Regions from separate parts of the Mesorhizobium sp. B2-4-1 genome, predicted to be linked through region 2. Evidence: riboswitches for the same ligand, from Rfam matches in the RefSeq annotation. Region 2 holds a riboswitch; the other holds the start of a gene.
The links. A riboswitch is a leader RNA that binds a small molecule or an ion and turns the genes downstream of it on or off. The one in region 2 is predicted to bind thiamine pyrophosphate.
Positions count from the first base shown of each region.

Region 1: another riboswitch for thiamine pyrophosphate. It lies ahead of FJ949_RS24465 (YkoF family thiamine/hydroxymethylpyrimidine-binding protein); the one in region 2 lies ahead of thiB (thiamine ABC transporter substrate binding subunit).

Region 1 is NZ_VFVN01000011.1:66,907-70,300, forward strand. Features, by position in the region: gene FJ949_RS24460 (ABC transporter permease) at 1-598, opposite strand, end outside; gene FJ949_RS24465 (YkoF family thiamine/hydroxymethylpyrimidine-binding protein) at 697-1,305, opposite strand; TPP riboswitch at 1,296-1,409, opposite strand; gene FJ949_RS24470 (hypothetical protein) at 1,628-1,948, shown strand; gene msrA (peptide-methionine (S)-S-oxide reductase MsrA) at 2,088-2,606, opposite strand; gene FJ949_RS24480 (hypothetical protein) at 2,791-3,102, opposite strand; gene FJ949_RS24485 (hypothetical protein) at 3,203-3,394, opposite strand, start outside; gene FJ949_RS24490 (ABC transporter permease) at 3,388-3,394, opposite strand, start outside.
Region 2 is NZ_VFVN01000001.1:843,159-846,552, reverse strand. Features, by position in the region: gene thiP (thiamine/thiamine pyrophosphate ABC transporter permease) at 1-753, opposite strand, end outside; gene thiB (thiamine ABC transporter substrate binding subunit) at 991-1,989, opposite strand; TPP riboswitch at 2,032-2,147, opposite strand; gene FJ949_RS04325 (thiamine diphosphokinase) at 2,236-2,880, shown strand; gene FJ949_RS04320 (ABC-F family ATP-binding cassette domain-containing protein) at 2,882-3,394, shown strand, end outside.

The DNA of each region.
Region 1 (3,394 bases), on a different contig from region 2:
TGGCGTTGAGCATGTAGATGCCGAGGCCCTTCGCCGCGCCCGCATATTCGGCGAAGATGGCGCCCACGACAGCATAGGTGATCGAGATCCTGACACCGGCGAAGAAGTAGGGCAGCGCCGAGGGCAGCCGCGCCAGGACGAAGACACGCCAGCGCCCTGCCCCCATGGCGCGCAGCATTTGGCCGATCTCAGCCTCCGTCGCCTCATATCCTTCGGCCAAAGCCACCAACATCGGAAAGAAGGTGACCAGCGCCACCAGCATGATCTTGGGCATCAGCCCAAAGCCGAACCACAGCACCACCAGCGGTGCAATCGCCACCAGCGGCAAGGTCTGGCTGACCACGAAGACCGGAAAAAGGGCGCGCCGCAATGGCTGGGAGAAGTCGATCAATATCGACAGCGCAAAGGCACCGCCGAGCGAACAGGCAAAGCCTGCGAGCGTGGCACGGAGGGTTGGCACGGCGTTATCGGCCAGCGCGTGCCGGTTGAGCATTGCCTGAGCGAAGACGCGCGATGGCGCCGGGAGGATTGTCGGCTTGATGCCACCAAAGCGCGCATAGAGTTCCCACGCGGCTAGCAGCAGCCCCACCGAAAGCATCGCCGGAGCGGTTCTGGCGATGAGGTCCACGATCGGACGCGAAGGGGCGGACGGGGAGGACACGCAGGTACCCGGAGCGGATGGCGCGGGGCGCGCCGTCAGACGGCGGTGGGGCTGTTGGCCGAGACGGTGACGTCGAGCGTTACGTGACCGGCACCCGGCCCGAAGCGGCAAAAGGCCTCGTTGAGTGCGGTAAAAATGGCGCCTGCGTCGCCGCGCAACTTTGTGCAGAAATGCTTGGAGCGCTCATATACGCCCGACTGCTTCAGGAAGTCGATGCAGCCATAGATCTCGTCCATGTGGTCGTCGGTGCCCATGACGTAAAGCGAGAACTGCGCCGCCGCCGGCTGGCCGGTGACGGCCACGCCGCGCACGGCGGCGATAGCCGCTTCCTTGCGCGGGCCGAGCGGCCCGGCAGGTCCGCCAAACGCGTCGGAGCGGCAGATCGGATCGTCCGGCTCGCCCGGGCAGCCGCGCGAGATGGCGGCCGAAAGCACGCAATGCTTGCCGCTGCGCGCTGCCGCCACGAACAGGTCGCGCATGGCAGGAAACAGCACCTCGGGCGGCCCGACAAGCAAGGTCGAGATATCGTCGGTCTCGATCCGCAGTCGATCACGATAGGGGTCCAGTGCCCCGAGCGCGCCAAGGATGACGCCGACAAAATCGCCGGACATGGGATATAGGGAAATCTGTGCGCCTGAAAACATCGCCCGCCTCGCTCCGCTGGTATTACCCAGATCAGCTTCTAGGGTCTGTGGGCTTGCCGCCCCCGTCTCAGCCCCGACCGTACGGAGCACCCCTGTGGATGGACGCGTTAAAGCACCAATCGGGCGGCTATGAAAGCTGTTTTTTCAGGACCATCGCCGGAAATGCATTGCGCCAGGCCTGATTTATGGGCGGTTCCGTCGGGCCCGGTCTTGAGGGAAATTTGTCCGGAACCTTAGCCACGACGAGTGGTTGTCCCTATAGTCGCAAACGCGACGAACTTCGTGGAAACGAGCGAAGACTTCACAGAAATGGAGACAAACCATGTTCATGAAAATCCTCGCAGCTTCGGCTCTTACAATTGGTCTCGCGACTTCGGCGATGTCGCAAAGTGCTGGCGGAAACGGCGCCAATAATAATGGGCCCGGCAGCGGCCAGTCGGTCACGGTCGACCCGAACACGCCGGCACCGCCGAACACTGTGGATCCTGGCACGACCGGCAGCACGACCGCCATGCCCGACGGCATGAATTCGAACGCGGACCGGAACTGTCCGGCCAGCCCACAAGGTGCTCAGCCGGATGCCAGCCACACCGCTCCGGGCACCGCTTCGCCGACCGTCAATGACAAGCATTGCGGCAAGTAGCCATTCGCCGAAACTGCTGGAGAACGCCACGGGGCGTCTGTTCCGTGGCGTTTCCGTCTCTTTATGTTTCACCCTCGCCGAACAGGCAGGCGCCTGAGACGTAAACCGCCATCGGCCTTCGTCTCGGTTCGGGCGCCGTCTACGATACAGCCTTTTCGCGAACCGGCAGCTTCCAGCCCGGCCTGACGAAATGACAGGTGTAGCCGTTCGGGTATTTCTGCAGATAGTCCTGATGCTCGGGTTCGGCTTCCCAGAACGCGCCGGCCGGAGCCACCTCGGTGACCACCTTGCCGGGCCACAGGCCCGAGGCGTCGACGTCGGCGATGGTGTCTTCGGCGACGCGCTTCTGCTCATCGCTGGTGTAGTAGATCGCCGAACGGTAGCTCATCCCCACATCGTTGCCCTGGCGGTTGCGTGTCGTCGGATCATGAATCTGGAAGAAGAACTCCAGCAGCGTACGGTAGCTCACCTTGGCGGGATCGAAATTGATCTCGATGGCTTCGGCATGGGTGCCGTGGTTTCGGTAGGTGGCATCAGGCACGTCGCCGCCGCTGTAGCCGACGCGCGTGGACAGGACGCCCGGGATGCGTCGGATCAGATCCTGCATGCCCCAGAAACAGCCGCCGGCAAGCACCGCGCGTTCGCTTGAAGTCGCCATATCAAATCTCCCCAAAGCAACTCCGGGGAAAGGTTGTAGCCGTTTCCGTCCGGAATTGCGCACGATAAAACTGGAGGCCCGGCGCTATGACAGCCGCTCCAGGATTTCCCATAGATGGGCATTGTCGTCGGCTTCGTCCAGTCGACGGGCGCGTCCTGCTGCCGATCACCACGGACGCGCGGCGTCACTCCCCAGGCCTGAACCTGCGCACCACGACCTCGAATACGATATCCGATATCCACATCGCGCAGACGCCGATGAGGAATGCGGCCGCCAGGGTCGTGGTGTCGTCATTGGCCATCGGCAGGCCCATGGCGCGGGAATACTGGACCACGGGCAGCGTCAGATAGGCGGCGGCTAGCGCGCCGCAGATCGGCGAGGCCACCATCTCGCGCGGTTTGTAGCGGTGGCGCGACAGCGCGCGCAATATGCCGCCGGAAAGGCCGGCGACCACCACCGGCACCTTGATACCGAGCAGGTCGAAAAGATCATGCATCATTTCATTGTCTCGCGATCAGGAAACAGAACGACCGATCCGGCACCGAAGATGAGCGGTCCCCGAGCAGCAGGGCCCGAATCGAGCGGCAACACGATCGTCATGGCTTCCACCCGCACAGTTTCTCGCCCTTGCGGTTGTGCGCCAGCAGCGTCCGGACTTCCGCATCCGACAGTGCTGCGACGGCGGATGCGGACAAGCGCAGCGGGCTCGAGACCGCGCAAAATCCGCCGGTGACGGTGGTGCAGCCGGCTACCGCGACAAGTGCTGCGGCCGCTGCGACAATCAATCC
Region 2 (3,394 bases):
CAGCGCGATCTGCAGCAGCGTCAGCGCCACCGCCCGCGCGGGATCGAAATCGAAACGCAGCGCCTGGTAGATGCCGACCTCCAGCGTCGTCGCGCCGGGGCCACCGCCCAGCGTCAGCACGATCGTGAAGGATGTGATGCAGAGCATGAACACCAGGCCGGCGACGCCCGGCAGAGCGGCGCGCAGTGTCGGCCACTCGATCAGCCGGAAAACCGGTGCGGCACCCATGCCGAGCTGGCTCGCCAGGCGCCATTGGTCGGCTTGGATGGTTTGCAGCACTTCGAGGAACAGCCGCGTGGCCAGCGGCAGGTTGAAGAAGACATGAGCAACGAGGATGCCGGAGAGGCCATAAATGCCCGGCCAATGGTAACCGCCGACGGCACCAAGAAAGCCGGCGAAATAGCCGGCGCGGCCGTAGAGCGCCAGGATGCCGAGCGCCGCGACGATCGCCGGCAGCGCCAGCGGCAGGGCGAAGAGCTGCAGGATGAAGCCGCGGCCGGGAAAGTGCGGATGCCGCGACAGCGCGCGAGCCACGAACAGGGCCGGCGCCACCGACAGCAGCGTCGAAAGCGCCGCCTGCCACAACGTAAAGCGCACGACGCGCAGGAGATAAGGATCGAAGGCCGCCCAGGCTCCGGAGAAATCGTTCGCGCCTTCGAAAAGAAGACCCGCAAACGCGCCGCCGATCAGCAGCGCGATCGCCGCAAGCGCGAGGATGCCGGCGGAGATGCGGGGGTCAGACGCGCGCTGCACGCTGGGCCGCCCAAAGGACCTTTAGCAAGCGTCGCGTTCCTTCGCGCCCCCCTCTGTCCTGCCGGACATCTCCCCCACTTGGGGGGAGATTGGCTGCTTCAGCGCTCCACCCTCTCCTGTGACGTCGCCAATTGGCGAAAGCCGTCGTGACGGCCAATCTCCCCCCTCGTGGGGGAGATGTCCGGCAGGACAGAGGGGGGCGCCGTAGAGCACTCATCATTCGATCATACGACCAAACTACTTGCTCATCACCGCCAGCCATTCATCCACCCATGCCTTGCGGTTGGCCGCGACCTCCTCGGGACTGAACAGCAAGGTTTTGGTCGGCCTGACCAGTCTGTCGAAGGCCGGATTGAGCGGCTTGTCGGTCTTGCCGGCCGGGAACATCCAGTTGGTCTCGGGGATGACATCCTGGAATTTCGGCCCGGTCATGAAGGCGATGAACTTTTCCGCCAGCGGATTTTTGGCTCCCGTCGTGGTGATGCCGGCGACCTCGATCTGCAGATACTCGCCCTCCTCGAAGGAAGCGGCCTGGTAGCGCTCGGTGTTCTCGGCAACCATGTGGTAGGCGGGCGAGGTCGTGTAGGACAACACCATCGGCGCCTCGCCCTTGGTGAACAGGCCGTAGGCCTCGCTCCAGCCCGGCGTCACGGTCAAGACCTTCGCCTTGAGCTTGGCCCAGGCCTCCGGCGCCTTGTCGCCATAGACCGACTTCACCCACAACAGCAGGCCGAGGCCCGGCGTCGAGGTGCGCGGATCCTGGATAACGATCTTGTCGTCGGCACTGCCCTCGACCAATTCCTTCAGGCTCTTGGGCGGCGTCTTCAGCTTCTGCGTGTCATAGACGACGGCGAAATAGCCATAGTCGTACGGGACAAAGATGTCGTCGTTCCAGCCGCCCGGCACATTGAGCCCGGCCACGGCGCCATGCGGCGCAAACAGGCCAGTGGCCTTGGCGTCGGCGGTGAGATTGGTGTCGAGGCCAAGCACGATGTCGGCCTTGGTCGCGGCCCCTTCCAGCTTGACGCGGTTGAGCAGCGCGACGCCGTCGGCAACCGAGACGAAGTCGACATCGCAGCCGCATTCGGCCTCGAATCCCTTCTTCACCACCGGGCCGGGCCCCCAGTCGGCGGTGAAGCTCTCGTAGGTGTAGACGGTGAGTTTGTCCTTGGCCAAGGCCGGCCCGGAGAGAACCACGACCATTGCAGAGACAAGGGCGTATAAAAGCGTGCGCATCGGCGCCTCCTTCGTTCGCGTTAAAGGAATTGAGGCGTCGGACTGTCCGAAACGTCTAATCCCTCCGCCGGTACAAACCGGATCAGGTTCAGCGGGTTGGCGAGACTGCCTCTCAGCCGGTCCGCGAAATATCGCGTCCGGCACCCCGTTAGAGCGCCTCGACACATAGGCCCGGCCGGTGAACCGCGCAAGTGGCTGTTTGCCGGCCTTCCGTTTCCGCTGCCGGGCTGGTAAGGGCCACACGATATGAGCACATTCACCATCCTGCTTGGCGGCGATCTCGTCCGCACGCCACGGCTCGACCGTCAGGTCGAGGGAACCCGCGTCATCGCCGCCGATGCCGGCATCGGCCATGCGAGGACGCTCGGCCTTGTGCCGGAACTGTGGGTCGGCGATTTCGACTCCGTGCCCGCCGGCCTGCCGGATGAGTTGGCCGCCGTGCCGCGCCGGACCTTTCCGGCAGAGAAAGACGCCACCGATGGAGAACTCGCGATATCGGCCGCCCTGGAGCGCGGCGCTACCAGCCTCGTGCTCGCCGGCGCCTTCGGCGGCAAGCGCGCCGACCATGCCTTCCTGCACATGGCGCTCGCCCTGCGGCTGGCCGGGGCCGGGACAAAGGTGCTGTTGACCAGCGGCGCGCAGGAAGCCGTGCCCCTGGCGCACGGCACGGCCCGCTTCGACTATGCCGACGGCACCCTGTTCTCGATCCTGGGTTTTTCCGAGCTTGCAGGGCTGACCGTCGCCGGTGCGAAATGGCCGCTTGACCGCGTCAAGGTCGCGTTCGGCTCGTCGCTGACCATCTCCAACGAGGTCAAGGGCAGGCTCGAGATCGCGCTGGGAGCGGGCCGCGCGCTGCTGCTCGCCCATCCCTATCCCTTGCCAGAAAGCTGACATGGCGCCGCCTCTTCTCAATCTCGACGGAATAAAACTGACCTTCGGCGGCACGCCCCTGCTCGACGGCGCCGACTTGGCTGCGTCGGCCGGCGACAAGATCGCGCTGGTCGGCCGCAACGGGTCCGGCAAGTCGACGCTGCTCAAGATCGCCGCCGGCCTGATCGAGCCGCAGGACGGCGAGGTGTTCCGCCAGCCATCGGCGACCGTCCGCTATCTGCCGCAAATGCCCGACATGGACGGCTTCGCAACCGTGCGCGCCTATGTCGAGGCCGGCCTCGGTCCCGCCGACGATCCTTATCGCGCCAGCTACCTGATGGAGCACCTCGGCCTCTCGGGCGAGGAGCAGCCGGGCGACCTCTCCGGCGGCGAGGCCAGGCGCGCCGCCCTTGCCCGCGTCATGGCGCCCGAGCCTGATATCCTGCTGCTCGATGAGCCGACCAACCATCTCGATCTCTCGGTGATCGAATGGCTGGAAGAGGAACTCGTCCGCACCTCCTCGGCCCTCATCGTC